4 regions of the Duganella sp. Root198D2 genome follow, and region 1 is predicted to be linked to each of the others. Evidence: predicted binding sites of a transcription regulator. Region 1 holds the regulator's gene; each other region holds the start of a gene.
The links. The regulator FNR, encoded in region 1, switches genes on or off when oxygen is low (the NO sensors DNR and NnrR bind a similar motif). The targets are predictions, from matches to a motif close to TTGATNNNNATCAA.

Region 1 (5,008 bases):
AGTGGCGCTTCCAAGTCCGCGATAACGGCCCCGGCATCGCCGAACGGCACTTTGAACGGATTTTCCAGTTATTCCAGACCCTGGCCCCGCGCGACCGTGTTGAAAGCACGGGTGTCGGCCTGGCGCTGGTGAAGAAGATTGTAGAAATGTACCAGGGCAGGGTGTGGCTGGAGTCCGAGCTTGGCAAGGGCACCACCTTCTATTTCACCTTGCCGAAGAAAAGAAAGAATAACGCATGAATAATACGAGCAAGCCAATCCTGCTGGTTGAAGACGACCAGGTCGACGTGATGACCATCCTGCGCGCGCTGAAGGAAGTCCATGTGGGCAACCGTGTCGAGGCGATGGAAAACGGCGAGGCTGCGCTGGAATACCTGCGCGATCCGGCCAGCGAACAGCCCTGCATCATCCTGCTGGACCTGAACATGCCGATCATGAACGGAATCGAGTTCCTGCAGAACGTCAAGCAGGACCCGCTGCTGCGCCGTATCCCGGTGATCGTCCTGACCACGTCGGAAGAGCAGCAGGACAAGATGCGCAGCTTCGACCTGGGCGTGGCGGGCTATATGACCAAGCCGGTTGATTACCGCCAGTTTGTCGAAGTGGTGCGTTCGATTAACCTGTACTGGACCATCAGCGAGCTGCCATGAACATGGTAAGGGTCCTTATCGTCGAAGACGATATCGTCGACCGAATCGCCTGCCGCCGCGCTTTCGCGCAGGCGCCGGGCTTCAATTGCGAACTGCTTGAAGCGGAAAGCGGCCAGGAAGGGCTGGACATCGCCTTGCGCGAAGGGCCCGACTGCATCCTGCTCGATTACCATTTGCCGGACCTGACCGGGCTGGAATTCCTGGCCCGCCTGGCGGCCGACCGCGGCGAGCCCCAGCCGAATATCCCGGTGATGATGCTGACCGGCGCCGACAGCGCCACCGTGGCGGCCGAAGCCATGCGCCGCGGCGCGCGCGACTACCTGGTCAAGGATAGCGACGGCCGTTACCTCGACTTCCTGGCCGGGGCCATCGAGCGCCTGCTGCGCGAACAGCGCCTGATCGACGAAAAGCAGACGGCCGAACAGGTGCTGCGCCAATCGCAGAAGGAGCTGCGCGAACTGGCGGCGTACCAGGAAAAGCTGAAGGAACACGAACGCACGCGAATCGCGCAGGAAATCCACGACGAGCTGGGCGGGCTGCTGACCGGCATCAAGGCGTATATCTCGGTCGCGATAGAACGCGGCGGAGAGCAATCGGACCCTTTGCTGAAGGATGCCGCCAAGCTGGCGCAGGATGCCATTGAAACCGTGCGTCGCGTGATCACCGACCTGCGCCCCAGCGTTCTGGACCAGTTGGGCATCTGGCCGGCGCTGGAATGGTACGCGGAACAGGTGGCGCAGCGCAGCGGCCTGCAATGCAGCTGCAATATCACGCCCGAGGCGCAGGCGCTCGAACTGGATGCGGAGCGCAGCACCATGCTGTTCCGCGTAGCGCAGGAAGCGCTGACCAATGTGGTGCGCCATGCCGAAGCAAGCGTGGCGCGCGTCATCGTCGATACCGACGGCGAGAACGTGGTGCTGCGGGTGGAAGACAACGGCAAGGGCATCGAGAGCGCCGGCTTGTCCGACCGCGAATCCTGGGGCCTGTTCGGCATGCACGAGCGCACGCGCCGCTTCGCCGGCGAATTGACTATCGGCGGCAAGGCCGGGCAGGGTACCACCCTGCAGCTGCGCCTGCCTTTGGAGGACAGGAATGGGTGACAAGATCACCGTTTTGCTGGTTGACGACCATGCGATCGCACGCAATGGCGTGCGCCTGATGCTGGGTACGGCGCCGGACATCAGCGTGGAAGGCGAAGCCGGCAATGCAGTGGAAGCGATGCAGCGCGTGGGTGAACGCAGTTTCGACGTGGCGCTGGTGGACATCAAGATGCCGGGCAAGAATGGCCTGGACCTGCTCAAAACGCTGCGCGGCGAATGCCCGCGCATGGCGGTGCTGGTCCTGAGCACCTATTCGGAGGAGATTTACGCGGTGCGGGCGCTGAAGTCGGGCGCTTCGGGCTACCTGACCAAGGATGCCCCGACCTCGACGCTGATCGAGGCGGTGCGCAAGGCGGCATCCGGCGGCAAACATGTCAGTCCGGCATTGCTTGAGAAATTGGCAACCCTGGTGGGCGGCGGCCCAAGCGGCGACCATGAGGAGCTGTCGAACCGCGAGCTGGAAGTTTTCAAGCTGATTGCCCAGGGCGAGTCGCTGGTGCGCATCGGGGAAAAACTACACCTCAGTCCTAACACCGTGACAACCTATCGCAGCCGCATCCTCGAGAAATTGGGCATGTCCAGCAATGCTGAGCTGACCCGCTATGCCCTCGAGCATGGCTTGATCTGATGCGCTGTAGGGGAAGCACTACGGCAACTACACAGGAAGCTTGATACCGGGAAATGGTGCGGGGCGCGATACTCCTTACATCGAAAACAAGGAGCAGCATCATGAGCCCGGTCATCCCAATCACCCCTGCAAACGCCACTAAAACTTGCGCACCTGCCGCAGCGAAATGCTCGCTGTGCAGCTTCAACCGACTCTGCCTGCCGCAAGGCCTGGCCGACGAAGATGTTGCCCGCCTTGACCAGATCATTTCCCGCCGCCGCCGCGTGAGCCGCGACGAGCCGCTGTACAAGACCGGCGACAGCTTCCACAGCCTGTATGCCGTGCGCTTCGGCCACTTCAAGACTGTGCAGGTGAACCAGCGCGGCGAGCAGACGATTGGCGGCTTCCATATGGCCGGCGACCTGCTGGGCATGGAGGCGATCGGCAATGGCCAGCATTCCTGTAACGCCGTGGCGCTGGAAGACAGCGAAGTCTGCGAGATCCCGTTCAACCGCCTGCAAGAGCTGGTAATGCAGATCCCTGGCCTGCTGCAGCAATTCCACCGCACCATGAGCCGCGAGATCCAGCGCGAACAATCGGTGATGCTGTTCCTGAGCCATATGCGCGCCGAACAGCGCCTTGCCATGTTCCTGTTGAACCTGGCCGGCCGCTACGCCCAGCGCGGCTACTCTTCGACCAGCTTCCAGCTGCGCATGTCGCGTGAAGACATCGGCGGCTACCTGGGCCTGACCGTGGAAAGCGTCAGCCGCCAGCTGGCGCGCCTGCGCCAGGACGGCTCCATTGTCCTGAGCAACCGCGACCTGCGCATTATCGACCGCGCCAAGCTGGAAAACATGTCTTCCGGCGGCATGGCGCAAGAACTCGCAGTCGCCTGATCCACGAACCGGTTGTATCACCTGTAGGGGGTGTATGGGGCAGCTTTCGCTGCCCCTTTTTTATAGTTCTTCCTGGATTTGCGTGACGAGCACCCTCGAGCCAGCGACCGCCGCGGAGCGGGTCTGACCCTTGGGTCAGACCCTGGTTTACCGGCGTGTGCTTTGTGCGTCGGATGGCAGAAGCTTGTCAGCGCCATGCGAGAAAATCCAACCCGGCAAACCAGGGTCAGACCCAAGGGTCTGACCCGCCTGCACCACCCGGACTGGCAAGCTTCAGCTTTGCTGACTACTGTGCAAAGACTTCCTTGGCGGCCATTAAGCCATTGAGGGCGGCCGGGAAACCGGCGTAGACCGCCATCTGCATGATGGTCTCCACGATTTCTTCGCGGCTTACGCCGACGTTCAGCGCGGCGCGGATATGGACCTTGAGCTGGGGCGCGGCGTTGCCCATGGCCGTCAGTGCCGCCAGCACGGCGATTTCGCGCGATTTCAGGTCGAGGCCAGGGCGTGAATAGATGTCTCCAAACGGGAATTCGATCAGGTAGCGAGCGAAGTCCGGGGCAATATCCTGCAGGCTTTGCACCACGCGGTCGCCGGCCTGGCCGTCGACTTCATGCAGTTTTGCGAGCCCGCGCTCGTAGCGGCTTTCGGTGTTCATTGGCATGTCCTCCATCAGTGGTTGGATGCGACGCCAGGGACTGCTCCAGGGTGCGGTAATACGCGATCTTGGCCTGCAATGATGCAGCGGATTGTTGCATCGCCTCGATCTCGGCGAGAACGTCCTGCAGGTGTGCCTCCAGCATCCGGCGCCGTTGCGGCACCGTCGAGTCCCCAGCGCCGCGAAGGGTGGCGAACGACTGCATCTTGCCAATTGGCATATGGGTCGTGCGCAAACGCAGCAGGAATTCGATCCAGGCGAGGTCCGATGCCGCATAGCGACGCTGGCCGCCCGCTGCACGGTGGACCGGGGCAATCAGCCCGATGCGCTCGTAGTAGCGGAGGGTGTAGGCCGTGAGGCCGGTGCGTTTGGCGACTTCATCAATGCTCAGGTGCGATTCCATGGGGTGATCGTAGAAGTTAGAGCGCGCTCCAAGTCAAGCACTTTATTACTCTAAGCGCGATACCGCAACTGCCAGCGCCAGGTCCATGGTGTTGATGTGCGCTTCGATCCAGTCCGGCAAGGTGCGGATGATGTCGCGGGTGCTTGCTTCTTCATTGTCAGTTCACGGCACGCTTGGTCGAAGGCAGGCCGCGGCAGGCCCGCCATTGCATCGAGCATGTCGAAGACAATGCGGTGCGACTGGTCGAGAACCGGGATGCCCAGTGCGAGGTCGGGGCCGAAGACGACGGAATCCATGGGGTTCTCCAGTAGGGTCGAACCGCAATTGTGCCGCCTGGCAACAGGCGGGCACATGATCCAGGTCAACTCTTACAGGAAGCGGTCCAGGATCTTCTTGCTGTGCTTATCCAGGGCGAACTGGTCGCGGATCAGGAAGTGGATGCCATGGCTGTCCGACACCAGGAGCGAAACGCTGCCGATGCGGCGGATGTCTTCCTCGCCGCGCAGCACGAAGCTTGTTGCGCCGCGGTCGGTGTCGACGCTCCAGGTGGAAGGGCAGGCAAAGCTGCCCACGTCCACGATCCGCTTAATCTCCGGCATGAATTCGCGGCCGGCCAGCTCTTCGCGCACGATGTCGGCCACTGCGGGCGACAGGTCGGAAATGCGATCCAGCCAGGCCACTTCCTTGCCGTCGAT
Region 2 (5,008 bases), on a different contig from region 1:
AGCTTGTTCAACTGCGTGATGCGAAGGCGGTAAATGCGGCCGGCATGTTCAATTTCGATTTCGCGCTGGTCTTCCATCAGGCCGGCGGTGGTAAAGCGGCGCAGGGGCTGGGGCGGCTGCTGCACGGCGGGAACGGCAGCAGCCTTGGGTTTGGGGGCGTCGATCGTGGCAGAAGTTTGCATTGTTGTTTTTCCTCAGATAAGAATGATTCGCATTTGCATTATGCGCAGGTCCTCAATGCTTGTCAAATAAATTATTGAGAAAAAAAGAGGCCCGCCGAAGCGGGCCAAAGCTGGGTGAGTAGTACTCTTTACAAAGTCGCCAGCAGCGGCACGGCAGTTTCGCCGGCGGCGGCTTTGGCGCGCGACGGCAGCTTGCTGCGCGTGCGCGAGGGCGGCAGGCGACGCAGGGATTTCAGGGCGTCGACGTCCTTGATGCCGATGGTGCGCTGGTCCACGCTGATCAGCCCGATCTCATTGAAGGCTGACAGCGTGCGGCTGACCGTTTCCAGCGTTAATCCGAGGTAGCTGCCGATCTCGTGGCGCGTCATGCGCAAGTTGAACAGCTTGCTCGAATACCCCATCTGCGAAAACTTTTCCGACAGCGTGACCAGGAAGCGCGCCACCCGCGCCTCCGCGCTCAGGGCGCCGAGCATGCCGATCATGGCCTGTTCGCGCACCAGCTCGCGGCTCATCACGCCGTACATCAGGTTCTCCAGCTCCACGTGGGTGCGGCCCAGCGTGGCCAGCCTCTTGAACGGCAGCAGGATCAGGTCGCAGTCCGACAGCGCCACCGCCTCCGAGGAGTAGGTCTTGCTATGGATGCCATCCACGCCCATCAGGTCGCCCTTCATCGGGAAGGCCAGCACCTGTTCGTTGCCGAATTCGTCAATCAGCACCGTTTTCATGAAACCGGAGTTGACCACGTACAGCATGTCGAACGGCTGGCCAATCGTATGCACGCGCTGGCCGGTCTTGAACTGCACATGCTGGAACAGCAGCTCTTCGGAATTGAGCGATACCGGCGGCAAGTGCAGCAGCTCGCACACTTCTTTCAGGTTGGACCACAAACGGCCTTGCCGCTGCCGGCCGGCCTCATGGGACACGGGTTGCGTTGAGAGCATGCTGATCTCCTGGTTCCCAAACGGAATGGTTTCAGTATGCCAACGTGAATGTGGGAAAAATATCAGTCGTTGCTGAATATACCCGTAGGAGGGCAGAGGGGTAATGTAGGAATTATCCTAAAGTCAACCTTGTCAATCATGCTTTGAACGGCGTCAGCAGCTTGTGCGCTACTGCGTACTGGACCATTTCCGAGAGGGATGCCATGCCCATTTTTTGCATGATGCGGGTCTTGTGGGTGCTGACGGTTTTCACGCTCAAATGCAGCCCGTTGGCGATTTCGGTGATGGATTTTCCCGACACCAGCAGCGTAAACACTTCGAATTCGCGGTCGGAAAGCTGTTTGTGCAACAGCGTTTCGGCTGGCTGCATGATATTCAGCGCCAATTGCTCGGCCACTTCAGTGGAAATATAGGGACGGCCGGAGGCGACCTTGCGGATGGCGCCGACCAGCTGGGTACCGGCGCTTTCCTTGGTCAGGTAGCCTTGGGCGCCGGCGCGGATGGCGCGCACTGCGTACTGCTCCTCCTCATGCATGGTGAGGATCAGGATGGCCAGCTTGGGCGATTCGCTGCGGATCTGGCGGATCAGGTCGACGCCGCTGCGCCCGGGCATGGACAGGTCGAGCAGCAACAGGTCGAAGCCGCCCTGGCGAATGTGGTTGAGGACTTCGAAACCGTCGATGGCTTCGCCTACGATGTCGATGTCGGGAGCCCCGTCAAGAATGCGCTTGAGCCCTTCGCGCATGATGGTGTGGTCGTCGGCAATGACAATTCGAATCATAGTTCCTCAAAAAGTTAGCAATATTTGTCTTCGCGCTCCGGCCCGGCAGGCCGGAGCGCGTCGTAACGCCAGGCCGTTCAGGCCGGACGCGGGTCTTTGATCAGCCGGTGCACCAGCACCGGGATCTTGGTATGCGACAGCACTTTGTTGGTCACGCTGCCCAGCAGCAGGTGGCCCCAGCCGCTGCGGCCATGCGAGCCGATGAAGATCAGGTCGCAGCCGCACTGGTTGGCGACGTCGACGATCTTCACTGCAGCGCTTTCGGCAAAGGCGGTCATGCCCTCCGCCCGTACGCCCTTCCTGGCGCAGGACTCAAGGATAGACTGAACATGTTCATTGCCGGCGCGCTGCATTGCCGCCCGGTACTCCTCCTCGCTGGGGTAGCTGGGCGGAATGATCTCCACATAAATCGGGTACTGGTATTCCGGCGCCACGAACAATGCCAGCACTTCCGCGCCGAGCTGCTGGGCGAATTCGACCCCGGCACAGGCGGTCTTGCTGGAAACGGCCGAGCCGTCCGTCGTTATCAGGATTTTCCGGTACATATCTCAGCCTCCTTTAAGCGTTAAAAGAGCCAGTTCCTGCCTTCATTGTAGCCCCGTTTATCAGTATTGTTCTGCTGTAAAGAGTTGATAATTATCAAGAAACTGTCAGGGGGACATCGCAGATGGCGCAAATTCCCGTTATTTCATGGGCTTGCGGCGGGAATTTCACACACTCCGCAAATACAACAGTACACTTGGAGCGCGATTTGGCTTCACCTAAGAGATTGAATTGAGTGGGCTGCCCCTGTTACACTCGCGTGAGTGCCTTGTTTATTGCCGAGCGTCAAATGTGACACTTTTTTCGGCAGCGGGAACTTTGAAAATTATGGAGAAGCAGGAATTATGACCGACGCCGCTGATGATTTCGATGCATTATTTGAAGAAGTATCTGCGCAACGGGCGAATGCGCCTGCACCGGCTCCAGCTGCTGCTCCGGCGGCTGCGGCATCCGATTCGGGCGATTCGGATGACCTGGAAAGCCTGTTTGAATCCGTAGCCGCCTCGGGCAAAGCGCCGGCACCGGCCGCAGCGCTGGCGCCGGCACCAGCGCCTGCCGCAGCGGGCGAAGCGCCGGCAGAAGGCGGCGAGCATGCGGAAGGCATGTTCGAGCGCCTGGGCGGCATCGTGCGCCTGCTGCACGATTCGCTGCGCGAACTCGGTTACGACAAGGCCCTGACCGAAGCGTCGACCCAGATCGTGGACGCGCAAGACCGCCTCGAATACGTCGCTTCGCTGACCGAGCAGGCTGCCAACAAGGTGCTGAATACCCTGGACGACGGCATGCCGGCACAGGAGGTGCTGTCCAGGCAAGCCAAGGATATGGAAGAGCGCTGGGCGGACCTGTTTGCGGGCAAGCTGAGCATTGAGGACTTCAAGGCGCTGGCGGGCGATTCGCGCGCCTTTGCCACCAAGGTAGCGCAAGCAACGGAGGCGGAAAAAGCCCGCCTGCTGGAAATCATGATGGCCCAGGACTTCCAGGACATCACCGGCCAGCTGATCAAGAAGGTCGTTGCCATTACCAAGAAGGTCGAAACCGAATTGGCGCAGCTGTTGAAAGACAATGCGCCGGCTGAGGTGCGCGAGAAGATTGCGCAGAAAGAGGTGTCGCTGATGTCGGGTCCATCCGTTCCATCGGAAGCCCTGAATCAGGACAGCGTCGATGACCTGCTTGCCGACCTGGGGTTCTAATGGATGATATGCTCAAGGAGTTCGTTGTCGAGGCCATGGACCTGGCCGTCAACGTCGAAGAGCACCTGTTGCGCCTCGAACGTGACCCCGACAACAAGGAAACGCTGAACGCGGTTTTCCGTTCCTTCCACACCATCAAGGGTGGCGCCGGCTTCATGAACCTGGGCGCCATGGTCTCGGCATGCCATTTGACCGAGAACCTGTTTGATGCCCTGCGCACTGGCGCCGCGCCCGTTACCCCGCTGTCGATTGAAGCGGCGCTGCAGGCCTCGGGCTTCGTGGCCGACCAGCTGTCCGAACTGAATAACGGTACCGCGCCCGACGCGCTGGCGCCGATGCCGGCCGACCTGGAAGCGATCCTGAAGGAAGCCATCGAAGGCAAGAAGACTTCCAGCAAGCCGGCGGCCAAGCCTGCGCCCGCCGCTCCAGCGCCGGCTGCGGCGCCGGTCGCCGCAGCGCCACCTGCTGCCGGCGCCGCGCCATCGGCCGACGGCCTGGACTGGGAAGGCATGTACGAAGCGGTAGTGCCGCCTGGTACTTACGTGCGTCCCGCGGTGGATGCGCGCGCCGAAGGCGTGGCTGCGGCTCATGCTGCCGCCGAAGGTACTCCGGCGGCGGTGCATGCACCGGCCGCCGAGGCGAAAGAGCGCCCGGCCGCGGAAGCCAAGCCGGTCTCCGCACCGGCCAAGGAAGAATCGATCCGTATCGATGCCGTCAAGCTGGACGCGCTGCTGGAAGTGGCCGGTGAATCCGTGCAGGCTGCCAACCAGGCCGCGGTACTGCTGGAGCGCCTGCAGCAATTCAAGTTCGAAGGCCAGGCAGCGACGCTGATGTCGGCCCTGACCGAAACCCTGGAACGTGCTTCGCGCTATTCCACCGAACTGCAGCGCGCCACCCTGGCGACCCGCATGCAGCCGGTCGGCCGCCTGTTCCAGAAATTCCCGCGCCTGGTGCGCGAACTGGCGAAAGACCTGGGCAAGGAAGTCGAGCTGACCATCGAAGGCGCGGAAACCGAAGTTGACCGCGTGGTGGTGGACAGCCTGTACGACCCGCTGGTGCACATGCTGCGCAATGCGCTGGACCATGGCGTGGAAGGGCCGGAGGCCCGCATGGCCATCGGCAAGCCGCCTAAAGCCTATATTTCCCTGAAGGCGTGGCAGGAAGCCAACTCGGTCATGATCGTGCTGCAGGACGACGGCAAGGGCATGGACCCGGCAGCGCTGAAGCGCAAGGCCGGCGAGAAAGGCCTGATTTCGCCAAGCGCCAACCTGACCGACGACGAGTGCTACCAGCTGGTATTCCTGCCGGGCTTCTCGACCAAGGAAGTGGCATCCTCGGTCTCCGGCCGCGGCGTCGGCATGGACGTGGTGA
Region 3 (5,008 bases), on a different contig from region 1:
GGTCAGCGCGGAACCCGCCACGACGACGCCGGACAAGGCGCCAACACCCTTGCTCAAAGTTTGCGAACCATCCGCCGCCTGGCTGCTGGCGCAAGCGGCAGCAAGCAGTGCGGCGATCAGGGTGCGTTTCATTTTTTGCTCCACAGGTTAAAGGAGTGGCCATCTTGCTGCGGCCACCGGTCCGCGGCAATCGCCGGTGCGCACTGTAGCGCCAACCCGTGCTGGTGGTATCATTATTCGATACTTATTGCAGGAATTTCAAGCATGTCCAACGTTATCCGCCTGGTCGACGCGCTCAAACGCCAACTCAAGGCGCGCGGCATCACCTACGCTGTCCTCGGGCAGAAGATCGGCCTCTCCGAACCCAGCATCAAACGCATGTTCGCAGCCCGCAATTTCACGCTTGACCGGCTGGAGCAGGTACTGGCCGTGCTTGAAATGGACTTCGCCGAACTGGCGCAAGCCAGCGCCGACACGCCGCACCTGGTCTCGCAGCTCACCTACGCGCAGGAAAAGGAAATCATCAGCGATACCAAGCTGCTGGTGGTAGCCGTGCTGGCGCTGAACCAGGTTCCGATCGAGGAAGTGGTGGCCAACTACAAGATCAGCGCCGCCGAAGCGACGGCCTGCCTGCTAAGGCTGGACAAGATCGGCTTCCTGATGCTGAAGCCGAACAACAAGGTCAAGCTGCTGGTGTCGCGCACCTTCAGCTGGCTGCCGAATGGCCCGATCCAGGGCTTCTTCCGCGACGAGGCGTACAGCGACTATTTCGACAGCCGCTTCGACGGCCATCATGAGGTGCAGCGGCTGGTGAGCGTGATGCTGTCGCAGCAATCGACGCGTCTCTTGCTGGATCGTTTGAAGCAGGTGGCAGACGAATTCTCGCTGCAGCACCAGGATGATGCGCGGCTGCCGTGGGAACAGCGCCGCGCCGTGACCATCATGCTGGCAGCACGCCCGTGGATACCGAAGGCATTCCGGGCGCTGCTGCGCGGATAAGGATTAGAAGTTGCGCAGGGTGCGCAGCACCGGCTGCAGCACGTCCGCACCCAGCTTGGCGGAACGGGCGCCGTTCCAGCCAACCAGTTCGTCCGGATCGTTGGCATTGTCCTTGAACGGCAGTTCCAGGGTCAGCGACAGGCAGCCGAACAGGTGGGAGATGTGCGGCGAACCCATGGTCAGCACTTCCGGAGTGTATGGCGAGTCAGGATAGCCATGCTCGGACTGGAAGTCCGGCGACGCCAGCTTGAAGTCGGCGATGAACTTGTCCTGCGCGGCCTTGTGCTCCTTGGTGAAAGTCGGCAGGGCGTCGCTGCCGGCCACGAAGACGTAAGGCAGGCCTTCGTCGCCGTGCACGTCCAGGAACAGGTCGCAGCCGATTTCCTTCATCTTCTCGCGGACCAGGAAGACTTCCGGCGAACGTTCCATGGTCGGCTCGTTCCACTCGCGGTTCAGGTTCGCGCCGGCAGCGTTGGTGCGCAGGTTGCCGCGCACGGAGCCGTCCGGGTTCATGTTCGGCACGATGTAGAAGCAGGCATCCTGCAGGCACTGGCGGGCGTACGGGTTGGACGCGTCGAGCAGGGCTTCGACCATCCCTTCCACAAACCATTCAGCCATGGTCTCGCCCGGGTGCTGGCGCGCGATGACCCACACCTTTTTCTCGGCTTGCTGGTCGCCGATGACCAGCATGTTCATGTCGCGGCCTTCGACCGAGCTGCCCAGGTCGACCAGTTCGGCCAGCGGGTGCATTTGTGCGGAATCCAGCAGGGACAGGTGGCGCTCCCACGAATACGGCTCGAAGTAGGCGTAGTAGACCGAGTCATGTTCCGGCGCGTGCTCGATGGTCATCACTTCGCCATCGAAGGAGGTCGGGACGCGGAACCAGTGATCACGGTCGTAAGAAGCTACAGCGTTGTAGCCCTTCCAGCCCTCAGCATAAGCAGCCTTGCCAGCGTTCAGGAAACGGATGGACAGCGGCACCGCCTGCGCGCCCTGCACACGGAAATAGAACCACTGGATGATATCCGCGTGGGAGTCCTTGCGGATATTGACGTCGATGTCGCCAGCGGTGGTAACGCTGACCACATCGATGGCGCCGGCATCGAACTGGCTGCTGATCTTGATAGACATTGTGTGTCCTGTCGGAAATGAAGCGCTACGCGCGAAGCCCGACATGATACACCAGCCCCTACAGCCGCGCCCGTGTCACACCATGGGGTCACACCCTAAGTGTGACACGAGCGCGACCGTGACTGCGGATGTGTCCGTGTCACACCTGGGGTGTGACCCCAAGGTGACCCCAAGGTGTGACACGGGCTCTGCTATAGGCTGCCGAAGCGTTGGTGGAAGCTGGTTTCGGGTTGCGGGGCGCTGGGGTCTTCGCGGCGCAGGGCGGTGAGGATGTGCTGTTCGGCGGGGATTGTGAGCTGGCGGTAGAGCTGGCTGGCCAAGTCGTAGGCGCGGGCGCCGGGCCAGGGCTCGGGCAACAGTTCGATCGGCAGCTGCGGGTCGTGCAGTTGCACGCGGCGGTAGGCGTGGATCAGCAGGGTGCGCAGCACGAATGCTTGCTCGGGGTCGATCTCGCCTGCCTCGGCCAGCAGGCCAGGCAGGGCGCCGAAGGCGGCCACGAACTTCTGGTAGCCGGCGGCCACCTCGCTCAGGTCCCAGCCCTCTGCCACCATCTCGCCCAGCGGCCGTGCGTGCAGGCCGGGTACTTCGCTGGCCTGCACCACATACACTTTTTGCAGCAGGCCGAGGCGCGACAGCAGCGCTTCCAGTGCTTCCATATCGCCGGCGGGGTGGCCCGCAATGCCAGGGGCAATCACGCTGTAGCCTTCCCACAGCAGCTCCTTGCGCAACTGGCTGCGCGCGGGGGCATCGAGGCCGTCGGCGGCCAGCACCAGGGTCCACTGGCCGTTCCAGTGCACGTTCAGCGGCGCGTAGATGCGACGGAAGGCGCGGCTGAAGCGGCGCATGGCGTCGGGCGTGATCGCGTAGCTGCTGCGGCGGCCGTCGCGCTGGGCGCCCAGCCAGCCTTCCTGCGCCAGGCGGAAAACGGAGGTGCGCAGCAGGCGGTCATTGACGCCAAAGGGAGCCAGCAATTCGATCAGGCTGCCAGTCCACACCATGCCGCCATGCGGGACGATGGCGTCGCCGAAGATGGTCATCACCAGCGATTTGGAGCGCGGCGGGTCGCTGGCCAGGATTTCTTCAATCCAGCCATTGATTTTCTGGTTTTTTTGCATAGACCGAGTTTATACCCTGTCATTGATCTGGATACAGATTTTTTAAATGACACATAAAATTCGTTTGCAAAGCAGTTTTTGTATCGTATTATGAGTCTATCCCGAACCAGGAGGCCCTGCTTATGTACGCACAAATGGTGGAAACTGGCCTGAAAAAGGTCCAGACCGCAGAAGATATGGACGCGCAGGAGCGCGAATTCCAGGCGCGCATCGACGCCGGCATCAAGATCGAGCCTAAGGATTGGATGCCGGAGGCTTACCGCAAGACCTTGATCCGCCAGATTTCCCAGCACGCCCACTCTGAAATCGTCGGTCAGTTGCCTGAAGGTAACTGGGTGACCCGTGCGCCGACGCTGAAGCGCAAATCGATCCTGCTGGCCAAGATCCAGGACGAAGCGGGCCATGGCCTCTACCTGTACAGCGCGGCCGAAACCCTGGGCGTATCGCGTGACGAACTGCTGGCGGCCCTGCACAGCGGCAAAGCAAAGTACTCGTCCATCTTCAACTACCCGACCCTGAGCTGGGCCGACATGGGCGCCATCGGCTGGCTGGTGGATGGCTCGGCCATCATCAACCAGATCCCGCTGTGCCGCTGCTCGTACGGCCCGTACTCGCGCGCCATGATCCGCGTCTGCAAGGAGGAGTCCTTTCACGCGCGCCAGGGCTACGACATCATGATGTCGCTGGCTAAAGGCACGCCGGAACAGAAGGCGATGGCGCAGGATGCGCTGAACCGCTGGTGGTGGCCGTCGCTGATGATGTTCGGCCCGTCCGACGCTGCTTCCGTCAACAGCGCGCAATCGAGCGCGTGGCGCATCAAGCTGTTCTCCAACGATGAACTGCGCCAGCGCATGGTCGACCAGACCGTGCCGCAGGCCGAGTTCCTGGGCCTGACGGTGCCCGACCCGGACCTGAAGTGGAACGAGGAGCGCGGCTCCTACGATTTCGGCGAAATCGATTGGGATGAATTCCACCAGGTCTTGAAGGGCAACGGCCCTTGCAACCGCGAGCGCCTGCGCACCCGCGTCAAAGCCTACGATGATGGCGAGTGGTTCCGCGACGCGCTGGTTGCCTACGCCGACAAACACAATAAGGAGCAGGCTGCGGCCTGAGAGGAGACAAGATGAGCAAAGAATGGCCACTGTGGGAAGTCTTCATTCGCAGCCAGCATGGCCTGGCGCACAAGCATGTGGGCAGCCTGCATGCTCCGGATGCGGAGATGGCAATCAACAACGCGCGCGATGTCTACACGCGCCGCAATGAAGGCGTCAGCATCTGGGTGGTGCGCGCCGCCGATATCGTCGCCAGCGCGCCGGCCGACAAGGGCCCGCTGTTCGAGCCATCCAACAGCAAGGTGTATCGCCACCCGACCTTCTTCCCGATGCCGGAAGAAGTGAAGAACCTGTAAGGCTCCCGACATGGATAACAAGGTCAATTACCTGCTGCGCCTGGGCGATAACGCCATGGTGCTGAGCCAGCGCCTGTGCGAATTGTGCGGCAAGGGTCCGGCGCTGGAAGAGGATATGGCGCTGTCGAATGTGTCGCTGGACCTGCTGGGCCAGACCCGCATGTGGTACACCTACGCCTCCGAACTGGAGGGCGCTGGCCGCGACGAGGACAAGCTGGCTTACCTGCGCGATGCGCAAGACTACAAGAACGTGCTGCTGGTTGAACAGCCGAACGGCAACTACGCCCACACTCTGGTGCGCCAGTTCTTCTTCGATACCTGGCATTACTTCCTGATCGGGGCGCTGACCAAGTGC
Region 4 (5,008 bases), on a different contig from region 1:
TTGGCGCCTGGGGCTTCGAAAGCAAGGCGGGCCCGATGGAGCTGAACCTGCCGGCCATCAAAGGCATCGGCGATTCGCTGATCTACCTGGTGGACCGCTGGCCGGGCAACGGCAATATCAGCATCTACGATGTGGACTTCGAGCCGATTCCAGGCGTCGACCAGAACCCGAAAGGCCATGGCCTGACCTATATCGACCACCTGACCCACAACGTGCACCGCGGCCGCATGGGCGAGTGGGCCGAATTCTACGAGCGCCTGTTCAACTTCCGCGAAGTGCGCTATTTCGACATCGAAGGCCAGGTGACCGGCGTCAAGTCGAAGGCCATGACCAGCCCTTGCGGCAAGCTGCGCATTCCGATCAACGAAGAAGGCACCGACCGCGCCGGCCAGATCCAGGAGTACCTCGATGCGTATCGCGGCGAAGGCATCCAGCACATCGCCATGGGCAGCGACAACCTGTACGCGACCGTGGACAGCCTGCGCGGCGCCGGCGTGAAGCTGCTCGACACCATCGACACCTACTACGAGCTGGTCGACCGCCGCATTCCCGGCCATGGCGAGCAGTTGCAGGCCCTGCGCGAGCGCAAGATCCTGATCGACGGCAAGCCGGGCGACCTGTTGTTGCAGATCTTCTCCGAAAACCAGCTGGGCCCGGTGTTCTTCGAGTTCATCCAGCGCAAGGGCAACCAGGGCTTCGGCGAAGGCAACTTCAAGGCCCTGTTCGAGTCGATTGAACTGGACCAGATGCGCCGCGGCGTGCTGACCGCCTGATTAGTGCGCCATCAATACTGGCAGCGTTGCCGTTGCCAGTATGCTGCGCGTGGCGCCGCCCAGCATCATTTCGCGAAAGCGGCTATGGCCGTAGGCGCCCATGACCAGCAGGTCGACATTGAAGTCGGCCGCCAGCGACAGGATAGCCTTGCCGGGATCGACCGGTTCCGGCCTGCGCAGGACCTCCACCTTCACGCCGTGCCGCGCCAGGTACAGGGCGATATCGGCGCCGGGCGACTCGCCCAGGGTGTCCGCGCTGCTTCCCAGCACCGCCAGCGTTACCTGTTCGGCGCCGCGCAGCAAGGGCAGGGCGGCGGTTACTGCCTTCGCCGCTTCCATGCTGCCGTTCCAGGCCACCATCACACGCTTGCCGATGGTCGGGAAGCGGCCGGCGCGTGGCACCAGCAGCACCGGGCGGCCGCAATTCAATAGCACGTAGTCCGGCAAGTCGGGCAGCAGGCTGCCTTCATCGCTGTCCGAGGCGGCAGCCTGTCCCAGTACGACCAGGTCTGCGTAGCGCGCTTGCATGCACAGGCCCGCATATTCATCGTCATTGCTGCTGCGCGCTTCGTAAGAGGGGACGCCAAGGCGCTCCGCCAGGCCTTTGAACTGATCCAGCGCAACTTGCACACGTTCTTCGGCGCGCTGCAGGTAGTCGGCCAGGAACACGCCGCTGCCTTCATAGCTGCGGCCGGCCAGCATGGAGCGCGGCATACCGGTCATCGCGGCGCCGACCAGGTGGGCTTCTTCGCGGGCGGCGATGGCCGCTGCCAACGCGATGCGGGCTTCGGCATTGGCCGCGCGGTCGGCATGGACTACGATGGTGCGATAAGACATGATGTCCTCCTGTGTTGATGTTGGCACAAGTTTGCGCCCGGTTGCCGCACACGATCCATGACTTGGGTCAAGCTCGTCTGATATCATGCCAATATGTTACGTTCTCGTCTTGCGCCACTGTGTCTGCTGCTTGCCTTGAGCCCTGCAGCAGTTGCCGGCCAGGGTGAGATGGTCTTCATCGCGGCGACCAATCACAATATGCCCCTGTCCCGTTTCCAGGACGGGGACCTGGCCGATGGCCTGCTCAAGGACCTGGGCGACAGCATTGCGCAGCGAATGGGGCTGCAGGCCCGCTATCTCAGCGTTCCGGCCAAGCGCGTCTCCGAATACCTGGTGAGCGGCCGTGCCGATGGCGTTTGCTATGTGCTGCCGCGCTGGCTGCCCGGCCCATTCAACTGGAGCCAGCCCTTGATGCCCGATTCGGGCGTGCTGGTTTCACGACCCGAAGCTCCTCCGGTCCGGGCCCTGTCCGACCTGGCGAACAAACCGGTGGGCACGGTGCTTGGATATTCGTACTCGATGATCGATGCGGCGCTGGGCCGTGCTTTTGTGCGCGAAGATGCGCCTTCGATGGAACTGAATATCTCGAAAATCCAGCATGGGCGCATGCAATACGCAATCATGGGACGCATGACGGCCGAATACCTGATGCACTCCGAGCCGCAGCACAAGCTGCGCATCGATTTTGAGTTCGACCCGTTCAAGGCGCAGTGCGCGTTTTCGCAGAAATCCGCGATCCCTTTCCGCGAGGTCCAGCGTGCCATCGGCAGCCTGGTTTCCGATGGCACCGTCGACCGGCTGCTGCACCGCTATCGATAATTGCTATAATTCGGCTTCATGAATATCCGGCGCGTCCTCGTTATCCTGCTGTTGTTAGTGCTGCCGCTCCAGGCGACCCTGGCGGCAACGGATAGCTGCTGCCTGAAAATCAAGGTGTCGCAGCTCGACGAACATGTTGCCGCCGCGGCCGATGCGCAGGGTACGGACAGTGCCTGCTGCACGCAGTGCGACTTCTGCCACCATTCCCACGCGCCGTTTGTTGCCAACCTGGCCGACATGCGCCAGCAAGTCGAGTCGATTGCCCCGATGGCTTCAACTGAGCCCCCTATCTATTCCTTCATTCCGGACATTCCTCCGCGTCCCGACAGGCTCCGCTGATTGATCCGGCTGCCGCATGCAGCCGTTCCCCATCAATCATCAAGGAGCAAAATTGTGAAAGCTATTTGCGTGCCTTTGCTGGCGGCCATTTGCCTGGCCCCGGCATGGGCGCAACCATCATTGACGCTTGCCGAAGCACTGGAACGTGCGCGGCAAAGCAATCCCGAGCTGCAAGCGCTGGGACTGGAAGTTTCTGCCGTCGACGCAGCCGGACGCCAGGCGTCGCTGTTGCCCAATCCTTCGCTGGACTACCTGCGCGAAGGGAAAACCAGCGAAGGCGGATCTTCGACCGTCCAGCTATCGATCCCGCTTGAACTGGGCGGCAAGCGCGCCGCGCGCATGGCGGCGGCGCAGGCCGGCAGCCGTGCGGCGACTCTGGACCTGGCCGTTGGCCGGGCGCGGATCGAGGCGGAAGTTGTCGCCGCCTACCATCAAACTTATCTCGCCCAGCAGCATCTCGCCCTGGCGGCGCAGGTCAGTGAAAGCGGACGCCGTTCCAGCGACGCGGCGGCACGGCGCGTATTGGCGGGCAAAGTCTCCCCAGTCGAAGAGGCGCGGGCGCGGGTGGCGGAAGCGAACTGGCGCATGGAAGGCGTGACCGCCCAGCGTGAATTGGACGAAGCACGCATCAAGCTGGCCAGCCTGCTTGGCAACACGGGCAGCGAAATCGGGGCGCTGGCCGCGCCCGCAACGCCGGCCGAAGCCGGCCCGCACGGCGCGCAGCTTGAAGACCTGATCGCTTCCGCCCCTGCAATCGAGCGGGCCGTCGCGGAAGTCGACGCAGGCGCGGCATCACTGCGCATGGAGCGCGCCGCCCGCATGCCCGATGTTGCGCTGATCGTCGGCAGCAAGCGCAGCGAGGGACCCGAGCGCGATCGCGTGCGGCAGAACATCATCGGCTTGTCCGTACCGCTGCCGCTTTTCAACCGCAACCAGGGTGCGATCCTGGCAGCCGAGCGCCGCACTGACAAGGCCCGCTCGGAGCTGGAAGCCACTCGCCAGCGCGTTCGGGCGGAGGCGCTGCAGGCCCATGCGCGCATGCAATCGGCCATGCAGCAGGAGCGCCTGGTGCGCGAGGACGTGCTGCCCGGCGCCCAATATGCAGCCGATGCGGCGATGAAAGGCTTTGAGGCCGGCAAATTCAATTACGTTGAAGTGCTTGATGCACAGCGTACCTGGGTGCAGGCGCAGGGCCAGCACCTGCGGGCTATTTCAGACTTCTACCGGGCCCGGGCCGACCTGGCAAAACTGGTTGGCAACCTGGACTCCAAGGATTCAAAATGAACAAGCGTCAGAAAATTACTATTGCGGCCATGGTGGCCGTTGCCGCCCTGTTTGCGGGCGGCGTTTTGGGCTGGGAGCGCATCGCCCCGGCTGCGAAGGCCGATGCCGAGGCCAGCGAACATCACGACGAACACCCGGCCGGCGGCGCTGCCGGCGGCACGCAGCCAATTCCGTTCACCGATGCGCAGGTCGCCGCGGCCGATATCAAGGTGCGCACCGCCGGCGCCGCGCGGCTTGAAACCTTCGTTCGCCTTCCGGGCGAAGTCAAACTGAACGAAGACCGCACCGCCCACGTCACGCCGCGCGTCGACGGTATCGTGCAGGAAGTGCTGGCCAATCTTGGCCAGCAGGTACGCAAGGGCGAACTGCTGGCAGTCGTCGCCAGCGCCGACGTGTCGGAGCAACGCAGCAGCCTGGCCGCGGCCGAAAAGCGCGCAGCGCTTGCGCGTTCGGTCTATGAATCCGAAAAGAAGCTGTGGGAAGACAAGGTCTCTGCACGCCAGGACTACCTGAAGGCGGAGCAGGAATGGCATGAAGCCAGCATCGCCGTGCAGAACGCGCGCCAGAAGCTGGTGGCGATCGGTGCCAGCGGCTCAGGCAAGGGCCCGTTCAACCGTCTGGAAATACGCGCACCTTTCGATGGCCTGATCGTCGACAAACATATTGCCGTCGGTGAGGCGATTGGTGCGGAAACCAAGATCTTCACCGTTTCCGACCTGCGCCAGGTCTGGGCGGAAGTCGTGGTGCCTGCGAAGGACCTCGAGATCGTCAAGGTCGGCACGGACGCCGTGCTGCATTCGGCTGCCTCCGGTGCCGCAGTCAATGGCAAGGTGAGTTTCGTCAGTGCCATGATCGGCGAACAAACGCGTGCCGCGCGGGCCCGCGTGGTGCTGGAGAATCCGCAGCTGGCTTGGCGTCCCGGCCTGTTCGTTGACGTGGACGTGGTCACCGGCTCG

Region 2: ASE26_RS01390 (universal stress protein) is a predicted target of FNR. The motif match lies at 2,534-2,547, and genes of this name have one in related genera.
Region 3: paaX (phenylacetic acid degradation operon negative regulatory protein PaaX) is a predicted target of FNR. The motif match lies at 3,268-3,281, and genes of this name have one in related genera.
Region 4: ASE26_RS11100 (universal stress protein) is a predicted target of FNR. The motif match lies at 1,668-1,681, and genes of this name have one in related genera.

Annotation. Positions count from the first base shown of each region.
Region 1 covers NZ_LMIC01000013.1:14,511-19,518, forward strand. Annotated here, with positions in the region: gene ASE26_RS14695 (PAS domain S-box protein) at 1-239, shown strand, start outside; gene ASE26_RS14700 (response regulator) at 236-649, shown strand; gene ASE26_RS14705 (response regulator) at 646-1,749, shown strand; gene ASE26_RS14710 (response regulator transcription factor) at 1,742-2,377, shown strand; gene fnr (fumarate/nitrate reduction transcriptional regulator Fnr) at 2,479-3,252, shown strand; gene ASE26_RS14720 (carboxymuconolactone decarboxylase family protein) at 3,539-3,910, opposite strand; gene ASE26_RS14725 (MerR family transcriptional regulator) at 3,864-4,313, opposite strand; gene ASE26_RS14730 (hypothetical protein) at 4,364-4,609, opposite strand; gene ASE26_RS14735 (DUF1854 domain-containing protein) at 4,682-5,008, opposite strand, start outside.
Region 2 covers NZ_LMIC01000001.1:291,977-296,984, forward strand. Annotated here, with positions in the region: gene hemP (hemin uptake protein HemP) at 1-182, opposite strand, end outside; gene ASE26_RS01380 (Crp/Fnr family transcriptional regulator) at 311-1,123, opposite strand; gene ASE26_RS01385 (response regulator transcription factor) at 1,260-1,904, opposite strand; gene ASE26_RS01390 (universal stress protein) at 1,982-2,449, opposite strand; gene ASE26_RS01395 (protein phosphatase CheZ) at 2,792-3,637, shown strand; gene ASE26_RS01400 (chemotaxis protein CheA) at 3,637-5,008, shown strand, end outside.
Region 3 covers NZ_LMIC01000048.1:291,758-296,765, reverse strand. Annotated here, with positions in the region: gene ASE26_RS25120 (hypothetical protein) at 1-132, opposite strand, end outside; gene ASE26_RS25115 (helix-turn-helix transcriptional regulator) at 265-999, shown strand; gene ASE26_RS25110 (M14-type cytosolic carboxypeptidase) at 1,003-2,130, opposite strand; gene paaX (phenylacetic acid degradation operon negative regulatory protein PaaX) at 2,322-3,245, opposite strand; gene paaA (1,2-phenylacetyl-CoA epoxidase subunit PaaA) at 3,368-4,357, shown strand; gene paaB (1,2-phenylacetyl-CoA epoxidase subunit PaaB) at 4,369-4,653, shown strand; gene paaC (1,2-phenylacetyl-CoA epoxidase subunit PaaC) at 4,664-5,008, shown strand, end outside.
Region 4 covers NZ_LMIC01000010.1:25,338-30,345, reverse strand. Annotated here, with positions in the region: gene hppD (4-hydroxyphenylpyruvate dioxygenase) at 1-773, shown strand, start outside; gene ASE26_RS11100 (universal stress protein) at 774-1,610, opposite strand; gene ASE26_RS11095 (ABC transporter substrate-binding protein) at 1,746-2,429, shown strand; gene ASE26_RS11090 (hypothetical protein) at 2,448-2,768, shown strand; gene ASE26_RS11085 (TolC family protein) at 2,823-4,052, shown strand; gene ASE26_RS11080 (efflux RND transporter periplasmic adaptor subunit) at 4,049-5,008, shown strand, end outside.